One region of the Erwinia sp. Eh17-17 genome, then DNA from elsewhere that is predicted to be linked to it. Evidence: predicted binding sites of a transcription regulator. Region 1 holds the regulator's gene; the other holds the start of a gene.
The links. Region 1 encodes LexA, which represses DNA repair genes until DNA is damaged. Its sites were predicted from a motif close to TNCTGTATGTACATACAGNA; they were not measured.

Region 1 (3,420 bases):
CGGCATCAGCACCTGCCAGCCTAAATACTGATCGGCAAGCTGGCGCAGCGGCGCAAGGGAAGTCAACAGCGCGACAATCTGTGCGCCCCACAGGGCATAGAGCAGTGAAAAACCCAGCGCCACCGCCAGCGCCTGTCGACAGGCGGCATGCCAGACGCTGAGAAGCTGCTGGCTGTTGCGCGCCCCGTAGGCTTCGCCAGAGCAGGCTTCGACCGCATAGGCAAAGCCGTCCAGCGCATAGGCGGTAAAGGTAAGAAACATCAGCAGCACGGCATTGACCGCCACAATATCGTTGCCCAGCCGCGCACCAAAAATGGTCAGTGATGCGAAACAGATTTGCAGCAACAGTGAACGCAGCATGATATCGCGGTTGAGGCGCAGCAGGCGCCCGAGGTCTCCGCGCCAGGCTCCGAGCATCAGCCGGAGTGACAGACCGCGCAGCACCATGACCCGCCACACCAGCAGCAGGCCGACAATCAGGCTGACATACTCAGCGATGGCAGTAGCCGCCGCAGCCCCCTGTACGCCCCACTTCAGGCCAATCACGAACCACAGATCGAGCAGGATGTTCACCAGGTTGCCGACCACCAGCAGGATCACCGGGGCCCGGGCGTACTGCACGCCGAGCAGCCAGCCCAGCAGTACCAGATTTGCCAGCGTCGCCGGCGCACTGAGCCAGCGTACCTGCATAAACAGCGCGGCCTGGTGCAGGACATCATCGCTTCCGCCCGTTACGCTCAGTGCCAGATGAGTGAGCGGCTGTTTAAACAGAATAAACAGCAGTCCTGCGCATAGCGCCAGCAGCAGCGGCTGCATCAGCCCACGGGCCAGTGCCTGCCGGTCATTGGCACCAAAAGCCTGCGCCGTCAGCCCGGTTGTGCTCATACGTAAAAACAGCAGCAGCATAAACAGGAAGCTGGTGATGGTAGTGCCAATGGCGACGCCGCCCAGATAAGTCGGGCTGTCGAGATGGCCGATAACAGCAGTATCCACCAGGCCGAGAAGCGGCACGGTGATATTAGACAGGATCATGGGCAGCGCCAGCCGCCAGAGGTTTTTATCCGCAGAGGTAAGCAGTTTCATCACAGTCCATCATGGTTAAAACCAACAACGGATATTAATACGCGCCGCAGGTGCGGCGCGCATAATTTAGCGGGGAGTAACGTTTACAGCCAGTTGCCGTTTCGTATCACGCCGACGGCAAGACCTTCGATGGTCAGCGTCTGCTGACGCAGGTCAACGATGATAGGTTTGAAATCCGGGTTTTCCGGCAGCAGTTGCACCGTGTTACCCTGCCTTTTCAGGCGTTTTACCGTCACTTCGTCGTCAATGCGCGCCACTACGACCTGGCCGTTGCGCACCTCTTCCGTTTTGTGTACCGCTAACAGGTCACCGTCCATAATGCCGATATCTTTCATCGACATGCCGCTAACGCGCAGCAGGAAATCGGCACCCGGTTTAAACAGGTCAGGGTCAACCTTATAGTGGCCTTCGATATGCTGCTCTGCCAGCAGGGGTTCACCCGCTGCGACCCGACCAATCAATGGAAGACCTTCTTCTTCTTCCATCATCAAACGGATACCGCGAGACGCGCCGGAGACGATCTCAATCACGCCTTTACGCGCTAAGGCCTTCAGGTGTTCTTCAGCCGCATTCGGGGAACGGAAACCAAGCTGCGTGGCGATCTCTGCGCGCGTCGGTGGCATACCAGTTTGATTAATATGGTCGCGAATCAGGTCGTAAACCTGCTGCTGCCTTGCCGTTAGTGCTTTCATCCCGCCCCCTGGTTGTTTATACAGTCGACTGTGAGTATATACAGGTATTTAGACATTGAAAACCTAAACTTGGGCGAAATGCCGTTTGTCGCGATTTTTGGAAAATTCATCGCAAATGTGGCACTAACAGCATGATCCAGACAAAAATTGCCAGCAAGATAGTTAACAGCACGGCGGCGGAGGCCATATCTTTTGCCCGTCCGGCCAGAGGGTGAATTTCACTGCCGATGCGGTCAACCACCGCTTCGACGGCGCTGTTTAATATTTCTACAATAATAATCATCACCACCGAGCCAATTAACAGCACCCGCGTAATGGCATCGACGTCCAGCCAGCAGGCCACGGCTATGGCAATAATTACAGCAACCGCTTCCTGGCGGAAAGCCGCTTCATGCTGCCACGCGGCGCGAAGGCCTTGCCACGAGTATCCGGCAGCTTTTACGATTCGAGTCAGTCCGGTGACATTATTTGCCATAATCAGGGAACCCTTTGAGAAGTTTAACGTCAATGAGTGGAACTACAGGTTTTTCAACACCACAGATTCTGTTGGCGCTTTCTGGTATGCTTGCGGCGCTTTGCTAACAAGAGGCTTCATGTTGTCTATGTCAGGTTGGCGTAAATTATATTATAACTTATTGAATCTACCAGTTAAATTTCTGGTAAAAAGTAAGGCAATCCCGTCTGAACCGGTTGCCGAACTCGGGCTTGATACGTCGCGCCCTATTATGTATGTGCTGCCTTATGATTCAAAGGCCGATCTCCTCGCGCTTCGTGAGCAGTGCCGCAAAGAAGACCTTCCCGATCCTCTGGAACCGCTGGAGATCGACGGTACGGTATTGCCACGTCATGTGTTTATCCATGATGGCCCGCGCGTGTTTCCCTATTTTGTCCCGAACGTGCAGTCGGTCAAACTGTTCCACGAATATCTGGACCTGCACCGTAATCATCCTGAACTGGATGTGCAGATGGTCCCGGTCTCGGTGATGTTTGGCCGTGCGCCCGGTCGCGAGGTTCAGGGTGACGAACAGCCGCACCTGCGGATGCTCAACGGCATCCAGAAGTTCTTTGCGGTGATCTGGCTGGGTCGTGACAGCTTTGTGCGCTTCTCTCCGATGGTCTCACTGCGCCATATGGCCACGGAGCACGGTACGGATAAGATTATTGCGCAGAAGCTGGCCCGCGTGGCGCGTATGCACTTTGCCCGTCAACGTCTGGCGGCTGTCGGCCCTCGTCTGCCGGTCCGTCAGGATCTGTTCAATAAACTGTTACAGTCCAAAGCGATCGCCAAAGCGGTCGATGATGAAGCGCGCAGCAAGAAAATCTCCATTGAAAAAGCCCAGCAGAATGCCGTTGAGCTGATGGAAGAGATCGCCGCCGACTTCTCCTACGAAGCGATTCGTCTTACCGACCGCATCATGGGCTGGACCTGGAGCAAATTGTACCAGGGGATCAACGTCAACGGCGGTGAACGCGTGCGCCAGCTGGCACAGGACGGTCATGAAATCGTCTATGTTCCCTGCCATCGCAGCCATATGGACTATCTGCTGCTCTCCTATGTGCTGTATCACCAGGGGCTGGTGCCGCCGCATATTGCTGCCGGTATCAATCTGAACTTCTGGCCGGCCGGCCCGATTTTCCGCCGCCT
Region 2 (3,420 bases), on a different contig from region 1:
GTTGGCACTCTCAGGCTGACGTGAGTCCTGCTCTTTGGCTTTTTCTTCGGCTATACGCTGAGAAGGCAGTTTAATCCCGTAGGAAGCCAGTTCGCGGCGAGTAGGTAGCTTGACCGGATTCGGACGCGGCAGTTCAGGCCCAATCCCCTGCTTAACCTGCGGGTTGAGATCCTCCCCGCTGGTGGCGGTAAAGCCCGGCATAAAGGGTGTATTACTGCTGGCTGACTGTGCCACCGCACCAATAGCGGCTCCTGTCGCAGCCGCCGCCACAGAGGCCGGATGAGAAGCGTGAGGCGTAGAAAAATCAAATGGCGATGCCGACGATGTCTCCTGCCAGTTGCCCATTTTCGGCCCGTCATCTTCATCCACCGGCACCGAAGGTGCTGGCGTCTGGACTTCAGCGGGAACTTCAAAACGGTACAGCGACGGCTGCGGTGCAGCGACCGGCACGGCGGGCTGGAGTTCAGCCGCAGCAGAGGCGGCCTGAGCGGGCGCAACCGCAACAGCGGCGGGCTGTGCAGACGCAACGGCGACAGCGGCAGGCTGTGCGACGGACGCCGCCGGGCTGAGGGCCGGTTTAGCCAGTAGCGGATCGTCCTCTTCATCTTCCGCATACAACGGCTGCGGACGGGTCAGGAGGACGTCATCATCATCGTGCGACGCTGGAGCCACGGCGCGTTTGACTACCGGCGCGTCAACGTCTTCATCGTATTCGTCTTCTTCGTGCCATTTTTCATCGGCGCGTGAGCGGTTGCTGGCAAAGGTCAGGACCCCCATCACCACACCGCCAATTTTTTCCGCAATCGTCAGCCATGACCAGCCAGTGTAGAGCGTCAGCCCTGCCGCCCAGATACACAGCAGCGTCAGCGTGCCGCCCGGACCGCTGAAATACGGCGCCATCGCATTGCTTAACAGGCTGCCAATCACGCCGCCCGATGCGAAATACCAGATATCATCGGCATTCAGTGCAGCGAGACCACAGGACGTCACGACCAGGGCCAGGACGCCAATCATGCGTAACGCCACAGCAAAATAGTCGACGTAGTCCTGGACATGGCGCTGGCTGAAGGTGATCCAGCACAAACCTAAAATCACCGGAGGAAGGGCGTACGCCATCACGCCAAAAATGAAGAATAGCGTATCGGCAAGCCAGGCCCCCACCCCACCACCAATATTGTGGATAGGCTCGTGCCAGGCGGTTTGTGACCAGCTGGGATCGGAAGGGTTGAAGCTCACCAGCGCCACCATCAGATAGATGGCGAAAAGAGCAACAACAATCAACAGTGCTTCGAGCAGGCGACGCCCACTGCTTAACGGTTGTAACGAAACGTCTTTATCTTCTGTGTATTCCTGGCTCAAGAGTACTCTCCAGGTGCCCGTAAACTATGAAGGTAACAGCGCCGGGCATGCCCGGCGCTTGACCTGTATGAATTCACAGGAGTGTACCGAAAACTAACAGGTTTTGCACCTGCCCTGTGTTACCGGGTTTTAATTACTAACCGGTTACTTTGTTTCACTTCTTCCATCACCACGTAGGTACGGGTATCGTTCACACCCGGCAGACGTAGCAAGGTTTCACCGAGCAATTTACGGTAGGCAGACATATCTGGAACGCGCGTTTTCAGCAGATAGTCAAAATCACCGGAAACAAGGTGACACTCTTGAGTTTCCTCAAGTTTTTGCACAGCGGCGTTAAATTGCTCAAACACATCCGGCGCACCACGATTCAGAGTAATCTCAACGAATACCAGTAACGATGCATCCAGATAGTGCGGGTTCAACTGCGCAGTGTAACCGAGAATAAAGCCCTGTCGCTCCAGACGGCGAACGCGCTCAAGGCACGGCGTCGGTGATAACCCCACACGCTTAGAGAGTTCAACGTTCGAAATTCGTCCATCCTTCTGCAACTCATTCAGGATATTGCGGTCGATTCTGTCGAGGTCTTTACCCGGTCGTTTTTTATTGTCTACCATTATTATTGTCTCTCTTAAAATCCTTCCCTTTACCTGCCATACCCTGAACGAGATCAATGTAACAGGGTTGATCTAAGTGAAGACATCGAGCCTGTCGCGAGATTAAACGCACCATCTGCATGACGCATGTTGTCTGTCCACACCATGCGTCATTCCAAATAACAGACTGAGTAAATCCGGTGATAAACGCAAAATTCGGGATGAAACCCTGCCTTGCGCTTTCAGAGATACTCTGCTTCCCATAATGTTTTCGCAAAAGCGCAGCCGATTGTCAAAGCAAAACAAATAAAATCAGTACAACATGCCAAAGCAGAGGCTGTCTGACTGTTTTTAAATGACAATTTTATCGATAAAATCCCTGAAAATTCGCACGAAGTGCCTTTTTATCCTCTTGCTATTTCCCTCTTCAACCGACGATTGGTAAAACCTTTTTCATTAATTGTTAACAAAATCGCAGAAACCTTTTTTTGCCCCGCCAAATTCCCTACAATCCGGGTATCTGTTTGCCAGTTAATTAATGAGGGTCTCATGGGTACGGCTAAACACAGTAAGTTACTGATTCTGGGTTCGGGTCCGGCTGGCTATACTGCCGCCGTGTACGCCGCCCGCGCTAACCTGAATCCGGTGCTGATCACCGGTCTGGAAAAAGGCGGTCAGCTGACCACCACCACTGACGTGGAAAACTGGCCGGGAGATGCCAACGAGCTGACCGGGCCACTGCTGATGGAACGTATGCACGAACATGCGGTAAAATTTAATACTGAGATCATTTTCGATCATATCCACAGTGTTGATTTGCAGAACCGTCCGTTCCGCCTGACCGGTGACGAAGGTGAATACACGGCGGATGCACTGATTATTGCTACCGGTGCCTCGGCACGTTATCTCGGCCTGCCTTCAGAAGAAGAGTTCAAAGGTCGCGGTGTATCAGCCTGCGCCACCTGTGACGGTTTCTTCTACCGTAACCAGAAGGTCGCTGTGATTGGCGGCGGTAATACTGCGGTTGAAGAAGCACTCTACCTGGCGAACATTGCTGCTGAAGTGCATCTTATTCACCGCCGTGACAGCTTCCGTGCAGAAAAAATCCTGATTGATCGCCTGAACGAAAAAGTGAAAAACGGCAATATCGTGCTGCACACTGACCATACCCTGGATGAAGTACTGGGCGACCAGATGGGTGTCAGTTCTCTGCGTCTGCGCTCTACCAAAGACGACCAGACGAAAACTCTGGATGTCGCCGGTCTGTTTGTGGCGATTGGCCACAGCCCGAATACCGCGATTTTTAACGGTCAGCTGGCGCTGGAAAATGGCTATATCAAGGTACAGTCAGGCCTGCAGGGTAATGCGACTCAGACCAGCATCCCAGGCGTCTTCGCCGCTGGCGATGTGATGGACCACATCTACCGTCAGGCCATCACCTCCGCAGGTACGGGCTGTATGGCCGCAC

Region 2: ABEH87_RS07085 (DNA translocase FtsK 4TM domain-containing protein) is a predicted target of LexA. The motif match lies at 1,421-1,440, and genes of this name have one in related genera.

What each region holds. Positions count from the first base shown of each region.
Region 1 is NZ_JBDFQT010000014.1:38,510-41,929, reverse strand. It holds gene dinF (MATE family efflux transporter DinF) at 1-1,083, opposite strand, end outside; gene lexA (transcriptional repressor LexA) at 1,167-1,775, opposite strand; gene ABEH87_RS20965 (diacylglycerol kinase) at 1,882-2,250, opposite strand; gene plsB (glycerol-3-phosphate 1-O-acyltransferase PlsB) at 2,378-3,420, shown strand, end outside.
Region 2 is NZ_JBDFQT010000002.1:369,077-372,496, forward strand. It holds gene ABEH87_RS07085 (DNA translocase FtsK 4TM domain-containing protein) at 1-1,359, opposite strand, end outside; gene lrp (leucine-responsive transcriptional regulator Lrp) at 1,479-1,973, opposite strand; gene trxB (thioredoxin-disulfide reductase) at 2,502-3,420, shown strand, end outside.